Regions from separate parts of the Sphingobium aquiterrae genome, predicted to be linked through region 1. Evidence: predicted binding sites of a transcription regulator. Region 1 holds the regulator's gene; each other region holds the start of a gene.
The links. The regulator LexA, encoded in region 1, represses DNA repair genes until DNA is damaged. The targets are predictions, from matches to a motif close to GTTCCNCNCTTGTTCT.

Region 2: uvrA (excinuclease ABC subunit UvrA) is a predicted target of LexA. The motif match lies at 2,567-2,582, and genes of this name have one in related genera.
Region 3: WFP78_RS11385 (MmcB family DNA repair protein) is a predicted target of LexA. The motif match lies at 2,611-2,626, and genes of this name have one in related genera.

The regions. Positions count from the first base shown of each region.
Region 1 covers NZ_JBANFL010000005.1:135,295-139,502, forward strand. Annotated here, with positions in the region: gene trpC (indole-3-glycerol phosphate synthase TrpC) at 1-41, shown strand, start outside; gene moaC (cyclic pyranopterin monophosphate synthase MoaC) at 38-511, shown strand; gene WFP78_RS07135 (molybdopterin molybdotransferase MoeA) at 531-1,715, shown strand; gene WFP78_RS07140 (hypothetical protein) at 1,773-1,931, opposite strand; gene lexA (transcriptional repressor LexA) at 2,085-2,759, shown strand; gene WFP78_RS07150 (ComEC/Rec2 family competence protein) at 3,083-4,208, opposite strand, start outside.
Region 2 covers NZ_JBANFL010000013.1:127,755-131,962, forward strand. Annotated here, with positions in the region: gene uvrA (excinuclease ABC subunit UvrA) at 1-2,521, opposite strand, end outside; gene WFP78_RS15140 (UrcA family protein) at 3,432-3,779, shown strand; gene WFP78_RS15145 (LytR/AlgR family response regulator transcription factor) at 3,881-4,208, opposite strand, start outside.
Region 3 covers NZ_JBANFL010000009.1:78,631-82,838, reverse strand. Annotated here, with positions in the region: gene WFP78_RS11400 (YcgN family cysteine cluster protein) at 150-590, opposite strand; gene WFP78_RS11395 (SCO family protein) at 613-1,269, opposite strand; gene WFP78_RS11390 (ankyrin repeat domain-containing protein) at 1,398-1,982, shown strand; gene WFP78_RS11385 (MmcB family DNA repair protein) at 2,060-2,521, opposite strand; gene WFP78_RS11380 (cell wall hydrolase) at 2,707-3,405, opposite strand; gene WFP78_RS11375 (DUF1491 family protein) at 3,581-3,916, opposite strand; gene WFP78_RS11370 (PaaI family thioesterase) at 3,909-4,208, opposite strand, start outside.

The DNA.
Region 1 (4,208 bases):
ATGTGGAGGCCGCGACCCGACTGTTGCTGACCGGCGCATGAGTAAACTCACCCATCTCGACGCGGACGGGGCGGCCCGCATGGTCGATGTGTCGGCCAAGGCGACCACGGTGCGGGAAGCGACCGCCACCGGCCGCATCGAGATGAGCGCCGAGGCCACCAGCGCCATCGCCCAGGGACTTGTGCAGAAAGGCGATGTGCTGGCCGTCGCGCGAGTGGCCGGTATCATGGCGGCCAAGCAGACCGCGACCCTGATCCCGCTGTGCCATCCCCTGCCGCTGAGCGGCGTCACCGTGGACTTCACGCTGGACGGCACGGGCGTCGCTGTTTGCGCGACTGCCCGCACGGCCGCGCAGACCGGCGTGGAGATGGAGGCGATGACGGCCGTGTCCGTCGCGCTGCTCACCATTTACGACATGGCCAAGGCATTGGACAAGGCCATGGTGATCGGCGGCGTGCGCCTGATCGCGAAGTCGGGCGGAAAATCCGGCGACTGGCGCGCGCCGGCATGATGGACGGGACGGCCATGCCATGGGCCTGATGCCGGTCGCGCAGGCGCAGGCCCGCCTCCTTTCGCTGGCCGCGCCGCTGCCCGCCGAAGAGATGCCGCTCGGCGACTGCATCGGCCGCTGGCTGTCGCAGGATGTCCTTGCCCGCCGGGACCAGCCCTGGGCCGATCTTTCGGCGATGGACGGCTATGCGGTGCGCGCGGCCGACTTGCCGGGGCCATGGCGCATGATCGGCCAGAGCGCCGCGGGCGGCGCCCTGCCTCCCCCCATCGGTGCTGGCGAAGCGGTGCGCATCTTCACCGGCGCGCCGCTGCCGCCGGGTGGCGATTGCATCGTCGTGCAGGAAGATGTCGCCCGCGCCGGCGATGTCGTGACACTGACCGGCGAAGGACCGGCGACGGCCGGCAAGCATGTCCGCCCCAAAGGGTCCGATTTTCGCGAAGGGCAGCCCCTGCTCGCCGCCGGCGATGCGCTCACCCCCGCCACGCTCTCGCTGGCCGTGCTGGCGGGCCATGGCACATTGCCCGTGCGGCGGCGGCCCCGTGTCGCGCTGATATCCACAGGCGACGAGCTGGTGCCACCCGGCGCGCCCGTGCCGGCGGGCAAGCTGCCCTCTTCCAATGCCGTGATGCTGCGCGCCATGCTCGCCGCGCTCCCGTGCGATGTCGAGGATCTGGGCATCGTGCGCGACGATCTGCCGGCGCTGACCGCCGCCTTTGCCGCCGCAAGCCGCGCCGATGTCGTCGTGACCACGGGCGGCGCGTCGGTTGGCGATCACGACCTTGTTCGCCCCGCCTTCGAAGCGGCCGGCGGCACGCTGGATTTCTGGCGGATCGCGATGCGGCCGGGCAAGCCGCTGATCGCCGGCACAAATGGTCCCTGCATCTTCCTGGGCCTGCCGGGCAATCCGGTTTCCGCCTTCGTCACGGGCACCTTGTTCCTGATGCCGCTGCTCCGCCATCTGTCGGGCTGCGCGCAGCCGCTGCCCTTGTCGCGCACGGCTCGATTGGGCGAAGACATGCCGCCGGTGACGGTGCGCGACGATTATGTGCGCGGCCGCAGCGACGGCGACCGGGTATGGCCGCTGCCGGTGCAGGACAGCGCGGCGACGCGGATGCTGGCGATGGCCGATTGCCTGATCCTGCGCCCGGCCAACGGGTGGCCGGCCCCCGCCGGAGAGCCGGTGACGATCATCCCCATCCGCTGATGCGACCACAAGAAAAGGGGCCGCGAAGGCGACCCCTTTCCCTTGTGCGAAGGCGCTTCAATGCTGCTGGCCGCGGCCGGGCGCCTTGTCCTGCCGACGCTCGTCGCCCATCTGGCCCTGCTTGCCTTCCTGTTCCTGCTGGCGATTGCGATCGGCGCTGCCCTGCTGGCCCCGGCGCTGCTCCTTGCCCGGATTCTGTTTCTGCTGGTTCGCCATGTCACTCTCCTCATCTGTCCTCTCTTGCGGGGACGGTGGAAAAACCGGAAGCGGGTCGCTTCGTTCCCCCAAAAGCGACGAACCGCTGAACGCTTGACTTGCCCCCTTGTGTTTCCTAAGTGTTCCCCATCCGTTCCAATGATGGTGATAAACATGCTCACGGCCAAGCAACAGGAACTGCTCAGTTTCATCCACCGCCGGCTGGAGGAAGACGGCGTGTCGCCTTCGTTCGAAGAGATGAAGGAGGCGCTCGATCTTCGCTCCAAATCGGGCATTCATCGCCTGATCAGCGCGCTGGAGGAACGCGGCTTCATCCGGCGCCTGCCCAACCGCGCGCGCGCGCTGGAGGTGGTCAAGCTTCCGGACGCGCTGGATCGCGCGCACAAGGCGCCTGCCATTCCGTCCATCGCGCCTGCCGCGCCGCGCATTCCGATGGCCGCCAACGATGTGGTCGAAATCCCCCTGCATGGCCGGATCGCCGCGGGCATGCCGATCGAGGCGATGGAGGGGCAGAACATGCTCTCCGTCCCCGCCGCGCTGCTGGGCGCGGGCGACCATTATGCGCTGGAAGTCTCCGGCGATTCCATGATGGAGGCCGGCATCCTGGACGGCGACTTCGCGCTGATCCAGCGGACGGATGTGGCGCGCGACGGGCAGATCGTCGTCGCACTGATCGACGACAGCGAAGCGACGCTCAAATATTTCCGCCGCCAGGGGCAGCAGGTCCGGCTCGATCCGGCCAATGGCGCTTATGAGCCGCAGATTTACGACGCCCGTCAGGTCCGCATCCAGGGCAAGCTAGCGGGATTGCTGCGCCGCTATAACTAGGGGATCATGGGCAAAAGTGGGAACCGGTTTTGCGCAAAAGGCGATGCGACAACAAGACTGAGCGCACGCGCCCTGCGTCAGATGTAACGCAGCGCGGCTCTGGAACCGATATCGACATTGCCCCAGTGCGGGCCTGCAAAGCGTTGAAACGAGGCATGGGCCTCGTTTCAAGCTCTGTGCGCCGGTGCTCGAAAATCACCCTTTTGCCCTGCGGTCGTCTGCGACGACGGCTCCATCCGAGTTGAAGGGCGGTTGTTCCTGAGCGGATATGGGCCGCTCACCGGTGCCCGGTGCCGGCGAGGGTTCGCCTTTCCTGAACCGTTTCAATGCCCGGGCGCGACAGTTGTGGAGACGGGCCCCGAAGACGGGATGTTCCCGGGCGATCTGGCGCGCTTACGATAGAAAGGCCGCGCGATCCATGGGTGCGCGTCGCCCTGCTGCCTGACGGTGCTCACCCTGCCCTGACGCAGGAACAGCGCCACGCCGCCGCTGCGTGACAGCGCCCAGCGGTCCAGCTTCAGCCAGCCGGGGCGGCAGGCGCGCGGAAGCCCGCGATCGCTGACGACGATGTCCGCCATGGCACAGGCGCGGATCAGCGCGCCGGCATCGACATGGGTCGCGCTGCGCGTGGCGAGCAGGCGCCAGCCCCGCCCCGCGCCGTCCTTCACCGTCACGGCGCACAGGTCCGGGTTGCAACGCGCCCGGTCGAGCGTGGCGAGCGCCTGCATTTCCCCTTCCTCCCCCGCCGCTTCGCTCAGCGTATCGCGGACATAGTCGCCCGCCCGGTCGCGCAGCGTCGCCATGCCGCCCGGCGTGCGGATCGCAAGATGGCGGCCGTCGCCTGTCACCAGGATATCGGGCGCCGGGGCGAATGCCATCAGCAGCGCGCCCATCAAGGCCGGCGCCAACCCAAGCCATCGCAGCCGGCCGCGCCAGAGCAGGCACCAGAGCAGCCCCGCCATCGTCACGGCGAAAACCCAGCCGGGAAAAGGCGCCGCCAGCGCGACCGCCCCCGGCAAGGCGGCGACCATATGGGCGATGGCCAGCAACAGCGACAACGCCTTGCCCACGATCCACCATGCCGGCGCGCCCAGCCCCGCCACATCCAGCAGCAGGGCTATCGCCTCGAACGGCATGACGACGAAGGTGGTGAGCGGAATGGCGACAAGATTGGCCAGCGACCCCAGCATGCCCGCCCTGTGAAAATGGAACAGCGCGATCGGCGCCAGCACCAGTTCCACGGCCGCGCCCGTCAGCAGCAGGCCAAGGATATTCCGCCCGAACTTGCGTATCCAGCCTTCGTCACGCGCCATCGTCAGCGCGCGGAACCAGCGCATTTCGGACAAGGCAATGATGGCGGTCACGGCCGCAAAGCTCATCTGGAAGCTGGGGCCGACAAGCGCATCGGGCCAGAAGATCAGGACGAATATGGCACCCGCCGCGACAAGC
Region 2 (4,208 bases), on a different contig from region 1:
CGAGGCCGACTTCCGCCAGCATCGCCATCTTGTCGCGGATCGGCGGCACCGCCTTGAAGAATTCCACCGCATCCTCGACCGTCATGTCGAGCACGTCGGCGATCGACATCCCCTTGAACTTCACCTCCAGGGTTTCGCGATTATAGCGCGCGCCGTGGCAGACGTCGCAGGTGACATAGACGTCGGGCAGGAAGTGCATCTCGATCTTCAGCACGCCGTCGCCCTGGCATGCCTCGCACCGGCCGCCCTTGACGTTGAAGCTGAAGCGGCCCGGCTTGTAGCCGCGCGCCTGGCTTTCGGGGAGGCCCGCGAACCAGTCGCGGATATTGGTGAAGGCGCCGGTATAGGTGGCCGGGTTGGAGCGCGGGGTGCGGCCGATGGGCGACTGGTCGATGTCGATCACCTTGTCGCAATGTTCCAGCCCCGTCACCTTGTCATGCGCGCCGGCGATGATGCGGGCGCCGTTGAGGGCGCGGGCGCTCGCGGCATAGAGCGTGTCGATGGTGAAGCTGGACTTGCCCGATCCCGACACGCCGGTGATGCAGGTAAAGGTGCCGAGCGGGATCGCCGCGGTGACGCTGCGCAGATTGTTGGCGCGGGCATTGTGGACGGTCAGTTTCTTGCCCGATCCCTTGCGGCGCTTTTTGGGCACCTCGATCCGGCGGGTGCCGTTCAGATAATCGGCGGTCAGGCTGTCCTTGTGCGCGAGGATGTCGGCCAGCGTGCCCTGCGCGACGATGGAGCCGCCATGCACGCCCGCGCCCGGCCCCATGTCGACAATATAGTCGGCGGTGCGGATCGCGTCCTCGTCATGCTCCACCACGATGACGCTGTTGCCAAGGTCGCGCAGGCGCTTGAGGGTGATGAGCAGCCGGTCGTTGTCGCGCTGGTGCAGGCCGATGCTGGGCTCGTCCAGCACATAGAGCACGCCCGACAGGCCGGAGCCGATCTGCGAGGCGAGGCGGATGCGCTGGCTCTCGCCGCCCGACAGCGTGCCCGAGGTGCGGTCGAGGTTGAGATAATCCAGGCCGACATTGTTGAGGAAGCCAAGCCGCTCTACGATTTCTTTGAGGATAGCGCGGGCGATCTGGTTCTGCTGGTCGGTGAGCTTGCCCGGCATGGCGGTGAAGAAGGCGAGCGCATCCACCACCGAGCGGCGGGTGGAGAGCGAGATATCCTCGCCCGCGATCTTCACGGCCAGCGCTTCGGGCTTCAGGCGCGCGCCGCCGCAGGTCTCGCACGGCATGGCGGTCTGATATTTGGACAGTTCCTCGCGCATCCAGGCGCTTTCGGTCTGGAGCAGACGACGGTTGAGGTTGCCGATCACGCCCTCGAACGCCTTCTTCACCTCATAGCTCTTCTTGCCGTCGACAAAGCGCAGGGTGACGGGCTTGCCGCCGGTGCCGTGCAGGATGATGAGCTTCACCTCGCCGGGCAGATCCTGCCACGGCGTTTCGAGGGAGAAGCCGAATTCCTTCGCGAGGGAGCCGAGCACCTGCATATAATAAGGGCTGGGCGGGTTGGACTTGGCCCAGGGAACGACGGCACCTTTTTTGAGGCTGAGCGCTTCGTTGGGGACGACCAGTTCGGGGTCGAACTCCTGCCGCTCGCCAAGGCCGTCGCACGCCGGGCAGGCGCCCTGGGGGGCGTTGAAGGAGAAGAGGCGCGGCTCGATCTCCGATATGGTGAAGCCGCTGACCGGGCAGGCGAATTTTTCGGATAAGACGATGCGGTTGGCGGGGATGCCGCTGTTCTTCATCTTGCCTGCGGATTCCGCTTCGCTCTCGCGTCCTGGGACAACGCCATCGGCCAGATCGACAAAGGCGAGGCCCTCGGCCAGCTTGAGCGCCTGTTCGAAGCTGTCGGCAAGGCGGGTGGACATCTCCGCATTCACCGCGAGGCGATCGACCACCACCTCGATGTCATGCTTGTATTTCTTGTCGAGCGCCGGGGCGTCCTCGATCAGATACATCTCGCCATCGATGCGCACGCGGGTGAAGCCGGCCTTCTGCCATTCCGCCAGCTCCTTGCGATATTCGCCCTTGCGGCCGCGCACGACCGGCGCGAGCAGGTAGAAGCGCGTACCCTCCGGCAGGGCCATGACGCGGTCCACCATCTGGCTGACGGTCTGCGCGCTGATCGGCAGGCCCGTGGCGGGGGAATAGGGAATGCCGACCCGCGCCCACAGGAGCCGCATATAGTCGTAGATTTCCGTGACGGTCGCGACCGTGGAGCGCGGGTTGCGGCTGGTCGTCTTCTGCTCGATGGAGATGGCGGGGGAGAGGCCTTCGATATGCTCGACATCGGGCTTCTGCATCATCTCCAGGAACTGGCGCGCATAGGCGGAGAGCGACTCCACATAGCGGCGCTGCCCCTCGGCATAGATGGTGTCGAAGGCGAGCGAGCTTTTGCCCGATCCCGACAGGCCGGTGATGACGATCAGGCTGTCGCGCGGCAGATCGACGTCGACGCCCTTGAGATTATGTTCGCGCGCGCCACGCACGCTGATGTGAGTCAGCATCGGATGGACCGGGGCGTGAGAATGTGAGTCAGCATGAGTTGACTTGTTCCATATTTGTTCTTTTAGGGCAAGGGCGGTTTCGTGGTGCAATATGGCGGCAGGGGTGCCGGGCCGCAAGGCGGCGCGGCCGCGGGGCGATATGGGCGAGGGGGCCGGGGCGGGCGCGGCGCGGGCTGGCATCGGGGCAAAGAAAAACTATCGCATGCCGTAACGTCAATGGATTGACCGGCCATGCCCGCGCCGGCATGTGCGATGCACCCTGCGTTCGTCGTCGCCAGATGGCTGTTGGTCGAACCGGATGTCATTGGCCGATCCTGGGCGCGGAAAGTCGATACGGGAATGAAAGGGGCGTGCCGTCAGGCTAGTCAGGAGCGGCGGCGGGATACCCCGACCCCCACCCGACCCGCCGTCGCTCCATCGTCACCGTCCCGTCATCCGGGCGTGCGAGGGGGCCATCCCAGCGAGGAGGCCGGCTGAATCCGACCGTTTCGCAGGCAGATTTCAGTGATCCTGCGTGCCCGACAGCAACAGGATGCGCCCCCGGTCATCCCTTGCACCGGGGGCGCTCATATCTCTCCCCCTTCCTCCCGCTATGCGCAGTCGCCGCGCCCGGTGCCGCCGATGCCGCGCCATCGTGGCGCGTGGCATTTTCCGTTACGGAATAAACGGATTTTCCGCGCCGCCCGACGTTCGTCGCCGCCGGCTTGTCGTTTGTCGACATATCTGTCGCCTGCCGAAACGCACCGCCGTCAGTCGAAGCGCGACTGCATCGAATCCCGGCCCGTCATACACCGGCGATGCGGATCGATCGAAGCCCCCGACATGCGGTCGATCTGCTCCGTATCGACGGCCCAGCCCCCGGGCGCCGGCACGGAACCCACCGGATAATGATATGTGAGGAGACCCCCCAATGTTCGCCCCCATCAAATTCACCGCCCTTGCCGCCAGCACCCTGTCGCTGGCTTTTGCCGCCCCCGCTTTTGCAGACAGCGCGCCGGCCAAGGCACCGCAGGCCCGCGTCCACCATGCGGACCTCGACCTGACCAGCGCGAAGGATGTCGAGCGCCTGAAGATGCGCATCCGCCGGGCCTCGGGCGGCGTGTGCGCCCAATATCAGGGCACGTCTTTCTTCAAGTGCCAGGACCAGACGATCGCCAATACGGAACCGATGATCGCCAAGGCCATCGCCCGTGCCGAAACCAGGGCCCGCTATGCCGATGCCGGCACCTCGGGCGCCCGGGTGCAGGTCGGCAACTGATCCTTTCCGCCTTCGCGCAATACCAGAACCCCCGGCGTGCCCACGCCGGGGGTTCTGTGCTGTTGCCGATGCATCGTTGGTGAGGTCGCAGCGCAAGGGGCTCAGCGCCCGGCAAGCGCCTTTGCCGTGTTGAGGTAGCTGCGGCCGATGCGGATATCCTCGCCCTCGGCAAGGCAGGCGTACCACACGCCGCTGCCGTCATGGCGCAGCCGGGCGATATGGCCGCGGCGGACGATGTGCGATCGGTGCAGGCGGATGAAGTGCTGCGGGTCCAGCCGCTGTTCCAGCGCGCTGATCGTCTGGTGCAGCAGATAGCTGTGCGGGCCGACATGCAGGCGCATATAGTCGCGTTCCGCCTCGATCCGGTCGATCTGGTCGGTGCCGATGCGGATCAGTTCCGAACGGTGGGGCACCCAGAATTCCTCCGCC
Region 3 (4,208 bases), on a different contig from region 1:
GGCGCATCGCGCTGCCGCCAACATGGGCCGGTTCGTGGCGCGCGCCAGGCGGGTTCCGCTTCCGATGATTGAACCGGAACCCGCTAGGGGATGCCCTATGTTCAGTGATTCCCCGGTCGCCAGATGAATCCATCCGGCTCGACACCACGCTAAAGCGCGCGCTCGACAAGATGGTTTTCCAGATCACCCGCTTCCACTTCCGCCACGGTCCAGCCACGGATCGACTCGCCGGCCCGATGCACCGCTTCGCGGTCGCCGCTGACCAGATAATGCCAGTCCGGCAGCGGCAGACCCTCGGCGCGCAGGCGATAGGCGCAGGTGCGCGGCAGCCAGGGGATCGAATCGAGCTTCGCCAGGGTCAGTCGCACGCAATCGGGCACGAACTGGCGGCGCTGACGGTAATTGGTGCAGCGCGCCGTCTGCCTGTCGAGCAGCCGACAGGCGACATTGGTGAAATAGATGCGCCCCGTATCCTCATCCTCGACCTTGTGCAGGCAGCATTTGCCGCAGCCGTCGCACAGCGCTTCCCATTGCGCGCTGTCGAGCTGGTCGAGGGGTTTTTCCCAGAAATTCGTCGGTCCTGCGTTCAATGTCCCGCTGTCCAATCCCGCTTCACTTCACCCAATGGTCGAGCGCGGCGAGCACCGCCTGCGGCGCGCCGTCGTCGCCCGGCGTCGCCGGATCGTCCACCGGGATGAGCGCCATCGGTTCTCCGTCCGGACCGAACAGATAGGGCGTGCGGCTGTGGCTGACCAGATAGTCGGTCGACCCCTTGGTCTTTTCCACCGCATAGACGACGGCAAAGTCCTTCGTGACCTTCGCGATCTGCTCCGCCGTGCCGGTGAGGCCGATCAGCTTCGGCGAAAAGGCGGTCACATAATTTTTCAGCACCGCCGGCGTGTCGCGCGCCGGATCGACGGTGATGAACATCGGTTGCACCTTTGCGGCGCGCGCGGGGTCTTGCTTCGCGAACAGGGCATAGGCCTGCATGATCCGCTGCAGGTCGACCGGGCACACATCCGGGCAATAGGTGTAGCCGAAATAGACGATGCGGTACTTGCCCTTGAAATCGTCCCAGCGGACGGGCTTGCCGTCCTGGTCGGTGAGCGTGAAGGGCTTGCCGATGGCGGCGCCGGCCAGCGCGCCCTGTTCGGCGTCGGCCGTGGCGGCGTTATTGCCACCGCTACAGGCGGAAAGGCTTGCAAGTGCGGCACCGGCAAACCAGATCAGTGCCCAGGTCAATGCTTTGTTCATGGTGAAGCCAGCCATGCCCTGCTAGCGGGGCGTTGGCAATTGCAAACGGGATGTGAGACGTGATGCGGGGATCAGGGGGCTTTTCAAAGCTGATGCGGTCAAAGCCGATATGGCCAAAACTGATATGGATGGCTGCGGTCGCCATGCCCCTGGCCGGTGTCGCAATGGCGCCCCAGGCCGCGCATGCGCAGTTTTCCGACGGCTATAATTTCCTGAAAGCGGTGCGCGACGCCGATGGCACCAAGGCGATGGAACTGATCCAGAAGCCCGGCGGCGCGACCCTCATCAACGCCCGCGACATCAAGACCGGCGAAACCGCGCTGCATGTCGTGGTGGCGCGCCGCGACATCACCTGGCTCAGCTTCATGCTGGGCAAGGGCGCCAAGCCGGATATCGCCAACGATGCCGGCGACACCCCGCTGATGAGCGCGGTGCAGCTGCGTTTCGAGGAAGGCGCCCGCCTGCTGATGGCCAGTGGCGCGACCGTCGACAAGCCCAATGACAATGGCGAAACGCCGCTGATCCGCGCGGTGCAGCTGCGGGATATCGCCATGGTGCGGCTGTTGGTGGCGCAGGGCGCCAATGCCGACAAGCGGGACAGCATCGCCGGCATGTCCGCCCGCGACTATGCCCAGCGCGATGCGCGCACCCCCGGCCTGGTGGAGGCGCTCTCCACCGCCAAGGCCGCCACCGCGACCAAGGCGCCGGTGCAGGGCCCGACATTCTGACGGCCCTGCCACGCGGGACAGAATCCCGTGCCTTGCGGCGCACCTATCCCCATTCGCCCCCGGATCAGGTCCGGGCGCTAAAATGACGCTTCGTCACCGCTTCCGGGATCGGCCAGCGCCGTGAGCCGCCGCGCCGCCCGGCGGGCGAAGCGCAGCGTTTCCGCCTTGCGCCGCGCCGCCGCCAGCGGTTCCGTGGGGGCCGGGCGGAGGATTTCGGCATCGTAGCGATCCGCCACGATCAGGCCCGACCGGGTCGGCCACAACGCCTCGCCATCGAAGGGCGAAAGATCGAATCCCGCCGGCACCCCCCAGTAGAAACGATCGCAATAGTCGTAATAATCGGGCCATTTCATGTCGCCGAGCAGGTCGGCGCGGCTGCACTTGATTTCGACGATCACCAGATGGCCCGACTGATCGATCGCCATGATGTCCGCCCGCCGTCCATTGGGCAGCGGCGCTTCGAGTACGCCGAAGATATCGTGGCGGCGGAAGAGCCGCAGGATACCGCGTGACACCGCGAGCGCCGTGCCGTCCGTCAGCGGCGCGCCATCGCCGGATGGCGTGACGCCCCCTTCACCCTGCGCGGCATCCACCGCCCGAATCCCGTCCGTTGCCATGACGATAGATTAGAACAGGACAGGAACAAAGAAAAGGGGCCGCGCGGTGGTTGTCGACCGGCGGCCCTTCATTTCCCGATCCGCCAAGGGATCACCGATAGCGGGGATCAGCGATAGAAGACGTGATTGTCGATCGCGGCGAGGCGCGTCTTGCCCCAGTTGGGCGATACGCGGCGGGCGTGGAAATACAGCGCGCCTTCGGCCGGGGTTTCCCAGCTGTCCTGCATCGCAATCTGGGCGATGGCGACGGCTTCGCGCCAGTCGCGGCTGGCCTGCGGCACGGGCGGGATATCGTGGTTGCGCACGAAACTGAACTGGCCGGGCTGGTATACGACGCCGCACAGGCTGCTGGCGAAACGGCCGGACTGTGCCCGGTTGATGATGACGCGGGCAACGGCAAGCTGCCCTTCCAGGCTTTCGCCCTTGGATTCGAAATAGACCGCGCCGGCAAGGCAGCGCATGTCGCCATCCACATCTTCCGGTGCGCCCTGGTTTTCGACCAGGTCGGCAAGGCTGTTCGCGCCCGGCAGGGCCTGGGGCATGGATTGGCTGTTGATGACCAGATTGGCGTTGGTCGTCGCGGGCGCCTCAAGCGGCTGGACGATCTCGCTGCGGGCGGCAAAGCGCACGGCCTGCGCGTTTCCGACCGGGCGCGCCTGGCTTTGCGGCGCGACGACAGCGGTCGGGATAATCTCTATCGCACCGGCGCTGGTGCCGGAAGCGAAGGAAGCGTCGGTTGCCAGGGCAGCGGCAAGAACCGACAATGTAAAGGCGGTCACGGTCGCGACCTTCAAACGAAAACTCATTACGTCTCAAAATCATGCGGTGGGTCGGACCGGGACGACGCATCCTCTTATATTCTTGTCGTCCATCCGCCCCCCGTCTGCGTGTTCACCGATGGCGCCCCCCTCGGACGTTTTTCGGCAACCTGCGCGTTAGGCTGCCGGGGCCTATGGCCGGGGCACCTTATTAAGTCAATGTTCAGCAGATCGTTTCAGCGGCGAACCGTTCCGCTTCCGCGATGTCGAGTTCGATCACCCACAGATCCGGGTCGGCCCGGCGGCGGCGGTCAAGATAGTGCGCGCGCTCCTGCGGCTCCGCCCCGGATGCCGGGCCACAGGGCATCAGGCGATAGCCGCCCTCATAATCCGGCACCCGTTCGAGAAGCGCCGTTTCCCGCCCTTTTTCCAGGCACTGGACCAGAATCGCCCCGCTGGTCGCATCGCCCTTGCGCAGCACCGTCGCAAAGCCCCCCGCATCCTGCGCGCGCCGGATCAGCGCGCCGATCAGCATGTGGCTGGCCAGCCGTTCAGTCATCCAGCATCGCGCTGGCATAGCCCGGAAGACCGGCGAGCGGGAATTGCGATCGCATGAAGGTGCCGGTGCCGCGCCCCACCTCTTCGCCGTCCGAATCGATCAGGCTCGCCTCCGCCACATAGACCCGGCGGCGGCCGTTGATCCACCGGCCTTCGGCCCGGATCGGCCCGTTGCGGATCGGGCGGGTGAACAGCAGGTTGAAGCTGGTGGTCAGCAGGAAACGGTCCGTCACCAGGCTGTTGGCGGCATAGAAGGCCGCATCGTCCAGCATCTTGAAATAGATGGTGCCATG